Regions from separate parts of the Corynebacterium sp. ZY180755 genome, predicted to be linked through region 2. Evidence: riboswitches for the same ligand, from Rfam matches in the RefSeq annotation. Region 2 holds a riboswitch; the other holds the start of a gene.
What was found. A riboswitch is a leader RNA that binds a small molecule or an ion and turns the genes downstream of it on or off. The one in region 2 is predicted to bind thiamine pyrophosphate.

Region 1 (7,353 bases), 600 kb from region 2:
TGATGCCTTCATTTCTGGCGTCACTAAGAATAAGGATGGCTTCCAGCTCAAAGGCGCCGGTGAGGGAACCTTTGACAAGGTATTGTTTGCCACCCCTGCGCCAACAACAGCCATGCTGATGAAGCAGATCCTTCCCGAAGCCGTTGAACCGCTGAAGAAGATTCAGCTGGCTAGCTCCGCTGTGGTGGCCATGAAGTTCGAGTCAGCCGAAGGACTCCCAGATAACTCTGGTGTACTAGTTGCCAGCGATGAGCAAGGTGTGAAAGCTAAGGCGTTTACTTTCTCATCCAAGAAGTGGCCTCACCTAGGTGAGCGCGGTGGCGCGCTGGTGCGTGCCTCCTTCGGCCGTTTCGGCGACGATGCTTTGGTTCGCGCTGAAGAAGATGATCTGGTGGATTGGGCTCTGGATGACCTCAAGACCATCACAGGTTTTGACGGCCGCGAGGCGGAGCTTAAGGAAATCTACGTTCAGCGCTGGTTCGGCGGCCTGCCGGTGTACGAACCTGATCATCTCAATACGGTGGACGAGATCCGCGAGATCCTGCGTACCGCCGACGGTATCGAGGCAACCGGTGCCTGGCGCGATGGCGTAGGTGTGCCGAACGTCATCGCTGAAGCACGCGCAGCGGCTAAACGCCTGATTGGCTAAGAACTGTATAGAGGCTCTCCCCGCGGGGAGAGCCTCTTGCTTTAACAAGAAACCCCGGTTAATGTCAGCCGGAAAATTGATGGCTGTTACGGTTGCATGCAGCGTGGGGTGCACACCGTGTAACGATGCAAAGTCACCAGACAATAGCCAAGCAGGGAGATGGGTATGGCGTGGATAGTCCTGATCATTTCGGGCTTGTTTGAAGCAGTGTGGGCAATCGCGTTGGACAAGTCGGCCGGATTTACCAAACTCTGGCCGTCGCTAGCCTTCTTTGTGGCACTGGCAATATCTATGGGCGGGCTAGCATGGGCGATGAGGTCTCTTCCGCTGGGCACGTCTTATGCAGTGTGGGTTGGGGTAGGTGCATCAGCAACGCTGATCTACTCGTTTGCGGCTGGATTGGAACCCGTCTCGGTGGTGAAGATTCTGTTCTTGCTGATGATTGTGGGCGGAATCATCGGGCTGAAGGTGATCTCCTAACTAGGGAGACTCGGGGCCTCCCCATGGAAGTCTGTTGAAGCCTCGAGTTTAACCAGCGGAGCGCCTACATATCGTAGGTTCGGGTAGCTTGATCAAAGAACCACAGTTCGTGATAGCAGGCTTGCAAGTAGGCTCGGGCGGCGCGGCGGCGGGTAGTGCCGCTGGCCGATTCAAGTGCGCGCTCCAAGCGAGAGACTGCCTCGCGGGTAGAGGCTACGAATTCATCGTCAGAATAGGTATCCAACCATGCACGGTATGGGTGATCTTCATGGTTAGCGTTGCTCAGGCGGATACCTATCTCCGAGTACAGCCAGAAACACGGCAACACAGCTGCTACGCCCACGGCGTACTCATCGAGCGAGGTTCGCGCAGCAAGATAATCCGTGTAGGACTGCGTGACACCGGAAGGGCCAGTACTCGGGTAGTCCACACCGAGCCACTGTTCATGCAGCTGTGATTCCACCGCAATGCATTCTTGAGCATTCTTAGCCCAGGCCACCTGATCTGCGCTTAGCGGCGCCTTGGCAGACAGGGTGGCTAGGGCGCGAGAGTACTCCTTCAAATACAGGGCATCCTGAGCTTGGTAAAACGTGAATTCTCCGGTGCTTAGGGTTCCCGTGGCAAGGCGCTTGATAAACGGCAAGTTGAGGATGGCGGAAAAGACATCCGCGCTAGATGCCCACAGTTGGGCAGTCCACGGCCCGGCAGGAGCAATCGCCGGAGTGATGTGGGTAGCGCAGGCAGGAAGCAAGCTTCCCGTTGACGCTGAATGAAACGGCAGGGGAGTGGTGTTGCCCGCGGTGGCCAGGCGCCGTAGTCGGTGGAAATGATCCACCGGGCCGTGCCCGTGGCCTACTTCCTGTACGTGACCGAACTCAATAGCCTCATACAGCCATTGTGTTGTCCACTCTAAGGCCGCGGGGAGTGCATCACGCTTGGCTAGCCTGGTGGCAAGCGCTGAGGACAGGGAGCAGCCAGTTCCGTGGGTGTTAGCGGTGTTGATTCGTGGGGTGGTATACATCGCGATGAGCCCGTCGGCTGTAACCACCGCGTTGCCGACGTCCTCGCTGGGGAGATGGCCAGCCTTTACGATCACCGCCACGCCGTGTTTTGCTGCTACCCGCGTAGCCATCTCAACGGAATCTTCCCACGTGGTCGGTTCGTCTTCACCTGCGATTACAGCGAGTTCAGGACTGTTGGGAGTGATCACGGTGGCATAGTTCAGGAGCTGGATAAGCTTCTCCTCTGACTCCGAGGTGAGAAGGCGATCACCACTGGTAGCTACCATGACGGGGTCTACAACCACTGGGCAGTCAGGGTTACGGCGTAAAAAGGCGCTGAGCCATTGTTCGACCGTGGCGATGACCTCCGTAGACCCCAGCATGCCTATTTTAATGGCGTCGATGCAGATGTCATCACTGACGCTGTCTAATTGTTGACGCAGGAACTGAGTGTCAGGAATGCAAATATCGCGCACGCCTTGGGTATTTTGAGCTACCAGTGCGGTGATAACGCTCATTGCGTAGCCACCTGCGGCGGAGATTGCTTTGATATCTGCTTGGGCGCCTGCTCCTCCAGACGGGTCAGTGCCAGCGATGGACAGGACTCGAGGAATAGCGGGAGATCGAAATGCGCGAGCTAGCTCGCTAGCGGCAGCAGCTGGGTTTTCTGCCCCCATAATTGCAGAGACCACGCATAATCCGTCAATGTCCGTTTCAGACAGTGCGCGGGCATTGGCAAGGCTCACGCCACCTATGGCAACGGAGGCTATGCCGTGCTGACGTGCTTTTTGGGCGAGCACAGCAACCCCGTCCACGCCTACTGGATCAGCGGCATCTGGTTTGGTGGCAGTTTCGAGTACTGGTCCCAATCCGATGACATCCGGTAGTTTGACCCCTGCTTCGGAGCACTCGCGCAGTAGGGTATCTAACTGGTGTTCGTTTTCGATGGAGAGGCCAATCATCTGCTGTGCTGGGAGCAGTCTACGGGCGTCAACATAAGGCATGTCAGATTGGCCGATGTGCAGGTGAAGTCCCAACTCTTGGGCGATCTCCACGCGGTCATTAACAAACAAAGGCACATCGTCTGGCATAGCTGCCCGAAGCGCAGTGGCCTGAGCGCGGAAGGCTTCCTCAGTGGCGTGCTTATCGCGGAGCTGGACCACGGTGACGCCACCTTCGATGGCAGTGCGTACGGCGGCGGGAAGATCGCTTGGTTCGACGTAAGAAGGGTCGGTAACGAGGTACACCGACCAGTCAGTGGATGTTCCTGGATTCAGCATATTTACGTTCATCCTCTTATGCGCTGGTGGAGGTGGCAGTGAACTGGCAGCGAGCTAGGATGTCTGAAGCGTCAAGTTCGGCTAGGGCGTCGAGCCAGGCAACGGCAAAAGATCCTGGTTTGGTTGCGTAGTTCTCGCCGGCTTTCTGCCCAGCTGCCTTGGTGTGGGCATGGGCAGCCACGATGGCTAGGTGCTCATCCAGCCCGGCAGTTTTTGCGGCACCGGCGTAACCTGCGCAGAGCGCACCCAGGAAGCAGCCAGTTCCAATGACTTGGGTCATCGTCTTATGGCCTCCCGCCACGAAGGTAACGCCAGCGTTGCTGACGATGGCATCACTTTCGCCCGAGATAGCCACCACGTGGCCGGTATGAGAGGCCAGTGTTTGCGCGGCTCCAATCACGTCATCAACGTGGTCCGTGGAGTCCACGCCACGCCCGCCAGCACCCTGGCCGGCAAGGGCGGCGATTTCGGATGCATTGCCGCGGATAACCCATGGGTTGTGAGTAAGGGCTTCATGGTAAAACTCAGTGCGCTCGCTTAGGCCGCCGGCAGCTACGGGGTCTAGCGCCCATGGGGTTCCCGCCTCATTCGCCCCCGCAATGGCTTCACGCATGCCTTCGTATTGGTGCGGGGTGGGGGTGCCACCGTTGATGATGACGCCACTTGCCGTCTTGGCGAAGGCACGGGATTCTGTGGGGGTATCGCACATAGCAGGCGAGGCGCCAGCAGCAAGCAGGGCATTGGCAGTTATCTGGGAAACTACTTCGTTGGTCAGGCACTGCACGAGCGGAGTCTGACGACGAAATTCAATGATGAGTTGGCCCACCTGGTCCAGATCGGACGTGGACAGGGCATGACGGTATGCCATGGAAAGAGGTATCCCTTCGCTAGTACTAACTAGAGCAGGTTCAATGGGTGTAATCTCAGCCCCTACTCTAGGGGCACCCCAACCTAGTTCTATATTCATTTTGGTTTACACAAGACATGGTAGACCCACCCAGCAGCCAACGCACCAGTTTTCCCACAAGATCTTGAGGCGGAAAAATTGTACTGGGGTCCTAGCTGGGCGTATGTCATTGTGATGATGAGGATTTTAATGTGAAAGAAAAGGCTGGGGTTATTGAATTGCGTTCATGACCTGCAGCAATCGCAAAGCCTGCCGTTTTGAGTGTCAAGACATCTCAGCTAACAGAGGTTGCAAAGGTGCTGGGTTTGTGTGACTGTCAAACTTTCGTTTTAGGTACGGTGTCTTACAATGGTGGGCATGACTGAACTAGCTAAGACCCCAACCTCATCCAATGTTGTGCGTTCCGCTGAACTTTTGGAGCGTGCACAGAAACTGATTCCAGGTGGCGTGAACTCCCCAGTTCGTGCGTTTGGTTCTGTTGGTGGTCAGGCTCGTTTCATTGAGTCTGCGTCGGGCTCTAAGTTGTATGACGTGGACGGCAATGAGTATGTAGATCTCTGCTGTTCATGGGGCCCAATGCTCAGTGGTAACGCGCGCCCAGAGATCAAAGAAGCGGTTATCAAGGCAGCTGAAAAGGGTCTGTCTTTTGGTGCGCCTTGTGAGGCGGAGCTCGAGCTGGCGGAGATGATCATTGACCGCACTTCCGTGGAGGAGGTTCGCATGGTGAACTCCGGCACGGAGGCCACCATGTCTGCCGTGCGCTTGGCGCGCGGTTTCACCGGTCGCGCGAAGATCATCAAGTTCGCGGGCTGCTACCACGGCCACGTGGACGCCTTGTTGGCGTCGGCAGGCAGTGGCGTTGCCACATTCGCTCTGCCAGACTCCCCTGGTGTGACTGGTGCGTCTGCGGCGGACACCATCGTTGTTCCTTACAATGACATCGCCGCTGTTGAGAAAGCTTTTGCTGAGAACCCCGGTGAGATCGCTGCCATCATCACTGAGGCTGCCGCCGGCAACATGGGCACAGTAGCGCCCCAAGATGATTTCAACGGCAAGCTGAAGAAGCTCGCGCACGATAACGGTGCGCTGTTGATCTTGGACGAGGTCATGACCGGTTTCCGCACCTCCTACTCCGGCTGGTACGGCGTGGATAACGTTGCAGGTGACCTCACCACCTTTGGCAAGGTCATCTCCGGTGGTCTGCCAGCCGCGGCTTTTGGTGGTCGTCGCGACATCATGGAGTACCTCGCGCCAAAGGGCCCCGTGTATCAGGCAGGCACCCTTTCCGGTAACCCGGTGGCCATGGCGGCGGGCAAGGCAAGCCTCGAACTGGCAGATGAAGCTGCTTATGACATCGTCCGTGCCAACGCGGATCGCTTGTCCGATCTGATTTCTTCCGCTCTCACCGCGGAGGGCGTTGCGCACCATATGCAGCGCGCGGCAACGTTCCTTTCCATCCGCTTCGGGGAGGAAGAGGGACGTAACTTTGAAGACATGCAGGCAGCGGATACCTTCCGTTACGCACCGTTCTTCCACACCCTGTTGGACAACGGCATTTACGGCCCGCCAAGCGTGTTTGAGACCTGGTTCGTCTCCACTGCGCTTACCGACGATGACTTCGCGCGCATCGAGGCGGCGCTCAAACCAGCGGCCAAGGCCGCAGCGGCGGCGGTGGCCTAGCCCACCGCATACAGCGCACCAATTCGAATCTTCCATGACCATCATCTGAGAAAGATCACGTAGGCAATGACCATCACCATCGTCCACCTTGTTCGCCACGGAGAAGTCCACAACCCGGATCGCATTCTTTATGGGCGTATCCCCGGATACCACCTGTCTACTCGTGGTGAGCAGATGGCGGAAGCGACCGCTAAATCCTTTGAAGGCCATGACGTAGCAGTCTTGCGAAGCTCTCCGCTGGAGCGTGCTCAAGAGACCTCCCGCCCAATTGCTAGGGTCACAGGATTGGATGTTGAGGTCGATGCCAACTTGCTCGAGGCAGGCAACCAGTATGAGGGGCTTCATGTGAAGGGCATCCGTTCTGACCTATGGAACCCAAAGCACTGGCCACTGATGAAGAATCCATCATTGCCAAGCTGGGGTGAGCACTACACGGACATTCTGGACCGCATGATGATTGCCATCCGTGATGCCAGGGCTGATGCTCGAGGTAGGGAAGCCATCCTCGTCAGCCACCAACTGCCCATCGTCATGGTGCAGCGATTCGCACAGGGCAAGCCCTTGGCCCACAACCCAGCTGCTCGCCGATGCGATCTGGCATCCGTAAGTTCCCTCGTCTTTGATGGTGAAGATCTGGTCGATTTCATCTACACCGAGCCAGCGCAGGCTATCTAGGAGATAAGTATGCGAAAGTATTCTGCCCGAAAAGCCGTCACCGCAGCAGTATCCGTGGTCGCGCTCAGCGCTGGCCTTGTTGCTTGCGGAGAAGACCAAACCGCAGGAACGGACGCCGTTGCCATTGGCGGAACCTTCCAGTTCTACTCACCAGAGGGCAAACAGGAGATCTTCTACGACGAGGCAGATCGTCAGCCACTCCAAAACGTTGAAGGCGAGTCCCTCATGGAGGAGGGCGCAACGGAGTCGATTGACAAATATGAGGGCCAGGTAGTGGTGCTCAACGCGTGGGGCCAGTGGTGCCCACCATGCCGTTCTGAATCCGATGACCTTCAGGAAATTCACGAGTACCTGCAAGAAAAGGATGCGGGCACCGTGTTGGGAATCAACGTACGTGACTACAACCCACAGATTTCCCGTGACTTCCTGGCCGACAACGGTCTGACCTACCCGAGCATCTACGACCCTCCATTTAAGTCCGCGGCAAGACTGGGTGGCCTGCCAGCATCGGTGATCCCAACCACCATTGTGCTGGATAAGCAACACCGTCCAGCGGCGGTATTCCTCCGTGAAATCACGGCGAAGGACATCATTGACGTGGTGGAGCCACTGATTAACGCATGATAGATCCCTCAGTTCTCGTGCTCGCCCAAGGGTTGGGTGAGCAGTTTGGTGAGATAA
Region 2 (7,353 bases):
CTTGAGGGGAGAATGCTTTGGTCACGAAAATGTTAGTGGAGAGAAAACCAATTCTCCAAAAACTAGGGCACAGCAAAGGCTACATGACCAGTGAAGGTCATGTGGCCTTTCGTCGTGGCGTTTAGTCCACGCGTTTGGTCCATTCCTCAGTAGAGTACTTTGTTTCCACTAGCTCTTGGCCAGCTGTAATGGCTTCATCGCTTAAGTCAACAGTTTGTGCCCCGTAGCGGGTAGCGAACTCGTTGATCATGGTGGTGATGATTTCTTCCCGTGTTGCGCCGGTTTGGCGGCGCAGCGGATCGACGCGCTTTTTCGCAGAGGCGATACCCTTGGAGGCCACCTTGACCTTGCCAATGCGGAGCACTTCGAGCATCTTGTCGGCGTCGATGTCGTAACTCATGGTGACGTGGTGCAGGACCGCGCCGCCGCGGCGCTTCTGTGCCGCGCCGCCGATCTTGCCGCCGTCGGAAGTGATGTCATTGATTGGGACGTACCATGCGTTGACACCGTGGCGGGCGAGTGCGCCCAGTACCCACTGATCGAGGTACGCGTAGGAGTCCGCGTAGGAGTATCCGGCCACCAAGTCCTCAGGGGCGTAGATGGAGTAGGTGATGCAGTTTCCGCCCTCCATGAACATCGCGCCTCCGCCGGAGATGCGGCGCACGACCTGGATGTTGTGCTTGTCTACGCCCTCCTGGTCAACCTCGTTGGCGTAGGACTGGAAGGAACCGATGACGGTGGCTTTGTCATCCCAGTCCCAGAATCGCAGCGTTGGGCCTCGTTTGCCTTCCGACACCTCCTTCAGCAGCACGTCATCCAGTGCCACGTTCATCGCGGTGGGCAAAACGCCAGGGCGCAGGATTTCCCACTGGTAGTCAGTGAAATCCTTGCCGCCGGCTAAAGCACGGCGGGCGGCCACAGCGATGGTTCGGGTGTCAAACCCCTGCATGTCCAAGTCATCAAAACCGCTCAGTGCGGCGTCCAGTCGTGCCTGCAGCGCGTCCGTGGACTCGTTCGCTGGTGCGCCCACAAGCGCTGGGCCCAGGGCGTCATAGGCCTCGTCGGGCTCGAGGAAGAAGTCACCAGAGACTTGGAATCGGGTGATTGTCTCGCTCACTGGCGCCGGGGTGGAGGCGTCAACTGTAGATTGTGGATCCGCTTGGTTTTCGGTTTCCACATCCACCACAACTAGTTTTCCGTGGGGTGCTTTGAGTTCGAAATGGCGTTTCATGCACCCTAGAGTACTCGTTTCGATTTCGCGGAGATACTCACGCGTTGTGGTGGGGGAGCTGTGATGGAGGGCCCAAAGACTACATCATCAGTTCTAGCTGAGCGTGACCACAAAAGAAGGGAACCATAGTGTGTCTATGGTTCCCTCGTTCTGCTGGTTGTTACTGCTTAGCGTTGTGCGGCACCAGTACCGGAATCGTGGTGGCGCTCAGCGTGCGCGTCATCGTGCTCGCCGTGGTCTTTTCCGTGACCAAAAGGCAAGAAGTGCATGATGCCCGCGATGATGGAACCGAAGATGAAGCCGAAGATCATGGCGCAGAAGGTATCGATAAGCCAGATCAGCGCACCTGCGGAAACCATGTGCGAGAAGTGGTGGACGGTCTCATAAGGCCACGACCAGCCGAGCTCATCAAATCCTACGAGGAGGATGTGGCCACCAACCCACAGCATGGCGAGCATGCCAATGAATGCGATGATGCTGAGGATGATTGGCATGCCAGAAACGAGTGCGCGTCCGAACTTCTTGGCGCCTTCGGAATCACGCTTGGTGAGCGCAAGACCGGCGTCATCCATCTTGACCAGCAGTGCCACAGCGCCGTAGACGGCTACGGTGACGAGAATACCCACCACGATCAGAACTGCCGCCTGCATGGCTACGGATTGATCAGCGATCTCATTGAGGGAAATCACCATGATCTCAGCGGACAGGATGAAGTCCGTGGTGACAGCGCCCTTAACCAGGCTGTCTTCGTCCTTAGCGCCAGCTTCTTCTTCCTTGGCGTGCTGCTTGCCGGTGATCATCTCCCAGACCTTCTCGGCACCCTCGAAGCTGAGGTAGAAACCGCCCAGCATGAGCAGTGGGGTCAGTGCCCATGGAGCAAGCCAGTTGAGGAGCAGGATGATGGGAAGGATGATGAGGAGCTTATTGCGCAGCGAGCCCTTGGTGATCTTCCAGATGATGGGCAGCTCGCGGTTAGGCTTGACGCCGTCCACGAAGCGAGGGGTCACTGCTGCGTCATCAATAACAACGCCTGCTGCTTTGGTTGAGGTTTTGGCCGCTTGGGCGGCTACGTCGTCGATGCTCGCGGCTGCAGAGCGCGCGATGAGTGCGACGTCGTCGAGGAGGGCGGCGAGGCCACCAGCCATAGGGGTCCCCTTTCACGTGATGTTCTTTTGCGACTAATTCTCGCATGGTTGGGGCTGTGTGGTGTCACGCCCTGCCAGACAGATGAAGCAACTGTGCCACAACAAAGTGTACAAGAGGTAAACTACCCACCAAGTTGTTGGCAACAGTTTTCACATAGTTGAGTGGCGAACGGGGTTAGCGAGTAGGAGATCGCTACGCTAAGAGACTACCTTTTTCTTAAGCCACCAATCTTGGACACCAATTAAGGAGCGTTGTGGAAGGTTTCCTCTTTGCATTCGGGTTGACGCTGTTCGCTGGCCTGTCCACAGGCTTTGGTGGGGCGCTAGCTGTTGCGAGCCGCAAACCAGGGGAACGATACCTTGCGGGTGCGCTGGGCTTCTCCGCGGGCGTGATGCTGTATGTCTCTTTCGTGGAAATCCTCCCTAAAGGTAGGGATGAATTAGTGGCCCACTTTGGCGATAAACCAGGCACGTGGGCTGCGGTGGCCGCCTTCTTTGGCGGAATCTTCCTCATTGCCATCATTGACCGCCTTGTCCCTGCCGCAATGAATCCTCACGAGCCGTCCCTCAATTACTCCGGTAAGCGCAAGCGAGCGATGATGCAGATGGGCGTTCTCACCGCTATTGCCATTGCCATCCACAACTTTCCTGAAGGGTTTGCAACGTTCATAGCTGCGCTGGAGCAGCCCCAAATCGCGGTGGCGATCGCGGTGGCCATTGCCATTCACAACATTCCTGAAGGAATTGCAGTAGCTGTTCCGCTGCGTGAAGCTACGGGTTCGCGTAAAAAGGCCTTCACGTGGGCTCTAATATCCGGTTTGGCCGAGCCCGTCGGTGCGCTGGTCGGTTATCTGCTGCTCATGCCGTTCATGGGGCCCGCCACGTTGGGCGTTGTGTTTGCCGCTATAGCAGGCGTGATGGTCTTTATCTGTCTGGACGAGCTCCTACCTACTGCGGTGAAGACGGGGCGCCACCACACTGCAGTCTATGGTCTGATCGCTGGTATGGCCGTGATGGCAGTGAGTTTGCTGTTGCTGGCGTAGGGATAAGTCACATCGTTGCCTCCGTAACTAACTATCCACGTTCTATCCACGTTTCTGGGACGGTTTCGAAACTGCCCGTCACCGCTAACACGCACGGCGAAGGCAGCTGCAGTGAGCAGAAGGGAGACAACGTTGCGACGCGATTGCGAAAACCTGCAGGTCGATTCCACACCTTCTGCCAACGTTGTCTCCCGTTTGCCAGAAAACGGGTATTTCCCACCCTTTTCTGCCAACGTCGTCTCCCGTTAGCCGGAAAAACACGTTCCCTTCCCTTTTCTGCCGCTGATACCTCTCACGGATGCCAACACCGGCAGGAAGTTTGGGCACTAGCTATTTTTCCAGAAAACGCATCCAGGAATCCCACTCCGCTTTGGTTTGCTTGAGCCCTAGGTTGTAGGCCTGTTCCACCTTGGCGGCATTAGTCTCCCTGCTGCCGATGGTGAGGTCAGTAGGGAAAAAGATCTTCGCCTTCCCTTTAGCCTCGAGTGCGAGCAGCTTATTCTTGGTGGCGTTGTAACGCGCCGGGCGGCTGATCAATGCTTCCGCCACTTTTGGATGCTTTTTGAACACACGGCGCAGTGCGCGCGGGTTACGGATTGGTTTTTTGAAGTAGTCCCTTGGGCGGGAGAGGATAACCAAGAACTTGTCAAAGCCATCTTGCTCAGCAACCTTGAGTGGGATGCCGCCTGATTCGCCCAGCGCGCCGTCAACTAGTGGGCGGCCGTCTATGTATGTGACGGGCATGAAGAACGGCATGGTGGAGGAGGCTCGGACTTGATTCATGAGTACCTCAAAACCGGTGTTGTCTTCGCGGGAGAAGTATACGGTCTGTCCGGTGTCGGCGTAGATAGCGCCGATCCGGTACTGGGTAGGGTTTGAGCTAAAGGTTTCGTAGTCGAAGGCGTACTGATCGACGGTGACAGGGAGTTCGTTGTAAATATATTCGCTGCGGAAGTAGCCCTCGCCACGCAGGAGGCTGCCCCACCCGCCAATGTTGGGGTCCTTGGACAAACCAACGAATGATTGGCGAGCGCGCGCTGCGTCACGGGAGAGGAAGTTGGCAGTATGTGTGGCTCCGGCGGAGACTCCTCCTACCCAGCCGAACTCGATGTTGTTGTTGATCAGCTCTGTAATACATGCGGCAGTGTATGCGTTGCGCATGCCACCGCCTTCGAGAATGAGTGCGGTGGATTCAAAGCGCTGATATTCCATAAGGCCACATGCTACTAGTATTTTTTCCATGAAGATTGTGATTATTGGTGCAGGTGCCGTGGGCGGCTATTTTGGCGCGGAGATGTTAGAGGCGGGCGCGGACGTGACGTTCGTGGCTCGGGGTGAGACCTTAGAGCAGTTAGGTACACGTGGGCTCATCGTGCGCAGTCCGGAAGGGGAGCGCACGCTAGCGGTCAACACGGCCGCGAGCATTGATGAGATTCCTTCCGCTGATCTTGTGTTTTTGGCAACCAAGTCCTTAGACAGCCTGAACTTGCCTGAACGCTTGCCGGAGGGGGCGTCCTTGGTGACCACGCAGAACTCGGTGGAGATGCCTGCCGTTGCGGCGGAGAAGTATGGTGCTGATCGAGTAATCGCGGGTGTTGTGAGGAGCTTCCTAGTCCACGATGGTCCAGGCATTGCTCGGTACACGGGTGGTGTGTTGAGCTTTACTTTCGATTCCGCGCACCCCCTTTCGGATGCGCTGGAGGAGCTTCTTAGTCGGACGGCCATTGAGCCAATTAAAACCCCTGAGGTGCTAGCTGATGTCTGGGCGAAGGCGATGTTCCTGACGTGTTTCGGGGCGCTCGGGGCCATGCTGGAGTTGCCGCTTGAGCCTGTGCGCACCACGTATCGGGATAATCTCCGCGATCTCATGGGGGAGGTTGAGGATATCGCGCGCGCCAACGGGGTAAACCTCCCGGATGACGTTGTGGACTCAACCATTGCATTCACTGATGCCCAGCCTGCGCAGTCCACCAGCTCCATGCAGCGCGATATTACTCAGGGGCTGCCTAACGAACTAGACGCACAGGTAGGCGCCATCATTCGGATGGGCGAGCGAGTGGGCGTTCCTGCGCGAATGCACAAGCTGGTGTTCAACGTGATTGAAAATCGCTTTACAAGCTAGTGATGCTGGGGTATGTATTAGTTACCTAAACACATAACACGGGTGCCGTCTCCCTTTGTCGGCTGAGATGCAGCAGCAGAGTTGCAAACCGTTGAACCTGATCCGGGTAATACCGGCGATAGGAAGAATAATGACTGAAAACCAAGGCGCACGTGCGCCTCAAACCTCCACGTCCATTTCCGCTACCACTCACGGCAATGTGAACAGCGGGTGGCGTGTCATAGACATCACCATTGGCGCAGTTCTAGGCGTAAGCTGTGGCCTGTTGTTCTGGATTTGGAACTCCGTTGGATACGCCTGGTTCACTGCTTTCGATGCGTTTACCCCAGGCTTGGGTGGTTTCGCGGTGGGTATCTGGCTCATCGGTGGTGTGATTGGTGGTTTGGTGATCCGCAAGCCTTTAGCCGCGCTGTACGTTGAGCTCATCGCCTGCGTCGTGTCCATGGCGCTGGGTAATCAGTGGGGCATTGAGACCATGTACTCGGGCTTCTTCCAGGGCCTGGGAGCTGAGCTCGTCTTTGCGATCTTCCGCTACCGCCGTTTTGGCCTCATGGTTGCTGGCCTTTCAGGCGCGGCTGCAGCGTGGGGTGCGTTTTTCATCGAGCTGTTTACTAGTGCCAACTACGCAAAGTCTCTTGAGTTCAATCTCATCTACCTGTCCACGATGACTGTGTCGGGCATCGTATTGGCGGGTGTGCTTGCGTTTGTTCTGGTACGTGCGTTGGCGGCAACGGGTGCGTTGGATCGTTTTGAGTCTGGCCGCTCAGCCCGCACGTTGGTCTAACGCAGGCGCCTAGTGGCGTAGTACCCAGCCAGCGCCACGGCAGCCACTGGCAGGTATGCCCACACCGGCGGGTGGGTTAGTTCCAGTGCAAAAACGAGGGCAAAAAATGGCGCACGCTGCATGATTGCCAGCACGCATCCTGCACCGGCTAGCGCCAGCAGGGGCACGGAGGCGGCGAATCCGCTTGCCGACATCCCCAGCGCCACCACGGCTCCCGCGGCGCCGCCTACGGCCAGCGACGGGGTGAGGACTCCTCCGGCTGCGCCGGAGGATAGGCACATCCAGGTCAACAAAACTTTGGCCACGAGCAGGATTACCATGGTGGTGCCGGCGCCGCCGAAGGCCACGTTGAGCATCATCTCTCCGTTGCCAAGCAGGGTGGGCTGCCACAGGCTGACCAACCCCATGACCAGCATTGCGGTGCCAATGGTGAGGGGCAGAAAGCGCGGCGAAAGCCGCGGCCTGATCATGATGACGCGGCGGAAGATGACACCGGTGATGGTGGCGAGCACGGCGGCCAGCAGCAGACCGGTAAACGTCGGCACGTTAAAGCTCGGCGTGGGCAGTTGGTAGAACGCCTCACCACCAACAATGGGGCGGGATACGAGGGTGGCTACAACGGACATGACCGTAGAAACGATGAGCGTGTACTTATCGCGCTTTACGGGTAACAGCTCCATGGTGTAGATGATCCCGGCCACGGGCACGTTGTACACCGCTGCGAGGCCTGCGCCAGTGGCAGCAGCGATGATGCGTCCACGAATGTCAATGCGGGTGCTGGCGTCTACTTCTTTCAGCGTTCGGGGGATACGAACTTGGGCCAAGATTTGATCCGTTGCAGCCGCGGCGATCTGTCGAGGCGCGGCCTCGCGTCCCAGTGAGGCGCCTGCGCCCACCACGAGGATTTGGAGGAAGCCATCGGCCACGCTTCTTAAAAACGGTAACCGGATGTAGCTATCTTCCGTGGATGCGAGTGCCTTGTTCACACTTGGCACGCCACCGGTTGCCCGAAGGCGCCACCAGCAGGC

Region 1: another riboswitch for thiamine pyrophosphate. It lies ahead of thiM (hydroxyethylthiazole kinase); the one in region 2 lies ahead of ACXM2N_RS04430 (ECF transporter S component).

Annotation. Positions count from the first base shown of each region.
Region 1 is NZ_CM135811.1:330,412-337,764, forward strand. Features, by position in the region: gene ACXM2N_RS01540 (protoporphyrinogen oxidase) at 1-649, shown strand, start outside; gene ACXM2N_RS01545 (DMT family transporter) at 815-1,129, shown strand; gene ACXM2N_RS01550 (bifunctional hydroxymethylpyrimidine kinase/phosphomethylpyrimidine kinase) at 1,194-3,410, opposite strand; gene thiM (hydroxyethylthiazole kinase) at 3,427-4,278, opposite strand; TPP riboswitch at 4,272-4,369, opposite strand; gene hemL (glutamate-1-semialdehyde 2,1-aminomutase) at 4,675-5,997, shown strand; gene ACXM2N_RS01565 (histidine phosphatase family protein) at 6,064-6,672, shown strand; gene ACXM2N_RS01570 (TlpA family protein disulfide reductase) at 6,682-7,296, shown strand; gene ACXM2N_RS01575 (cytochrome c biogenesis CcdA family protein) at 7,293-7,353, shown strand, end outside.
Region 2 is NZ_CM135811.1:928,395-935,747, forward strand. Features, by position in the region: gene ACXM2N_RS04405 (lipoate--protein ligase family protein) at 122-1,231, opposite strand; gene ACXM2N_RS04410 (DUF808 domain-containing protein) at 1,399-2,376, opposite strand; gene zupT (zinc transporter ZupT) at 2,631-3,419, shown strand; gene ACXM2N_RS04420 (patatin-like phospholipase family protein) at 3,750-4,631, opposite strand; gene ACXM2N_RS04425 (2-dehydropantoate 2-reductase) at 4,660-5,541, shown strand; TPP riboswitch at 5,570-5,684, shown strand; gene ACXM2N_RS04430 (ECF transporter S component) at 5,672-6,325, shown strand; gene ACXM2N_RS04435 (chloride channel protein) at 6,322-7,353, opposite strand, start outside.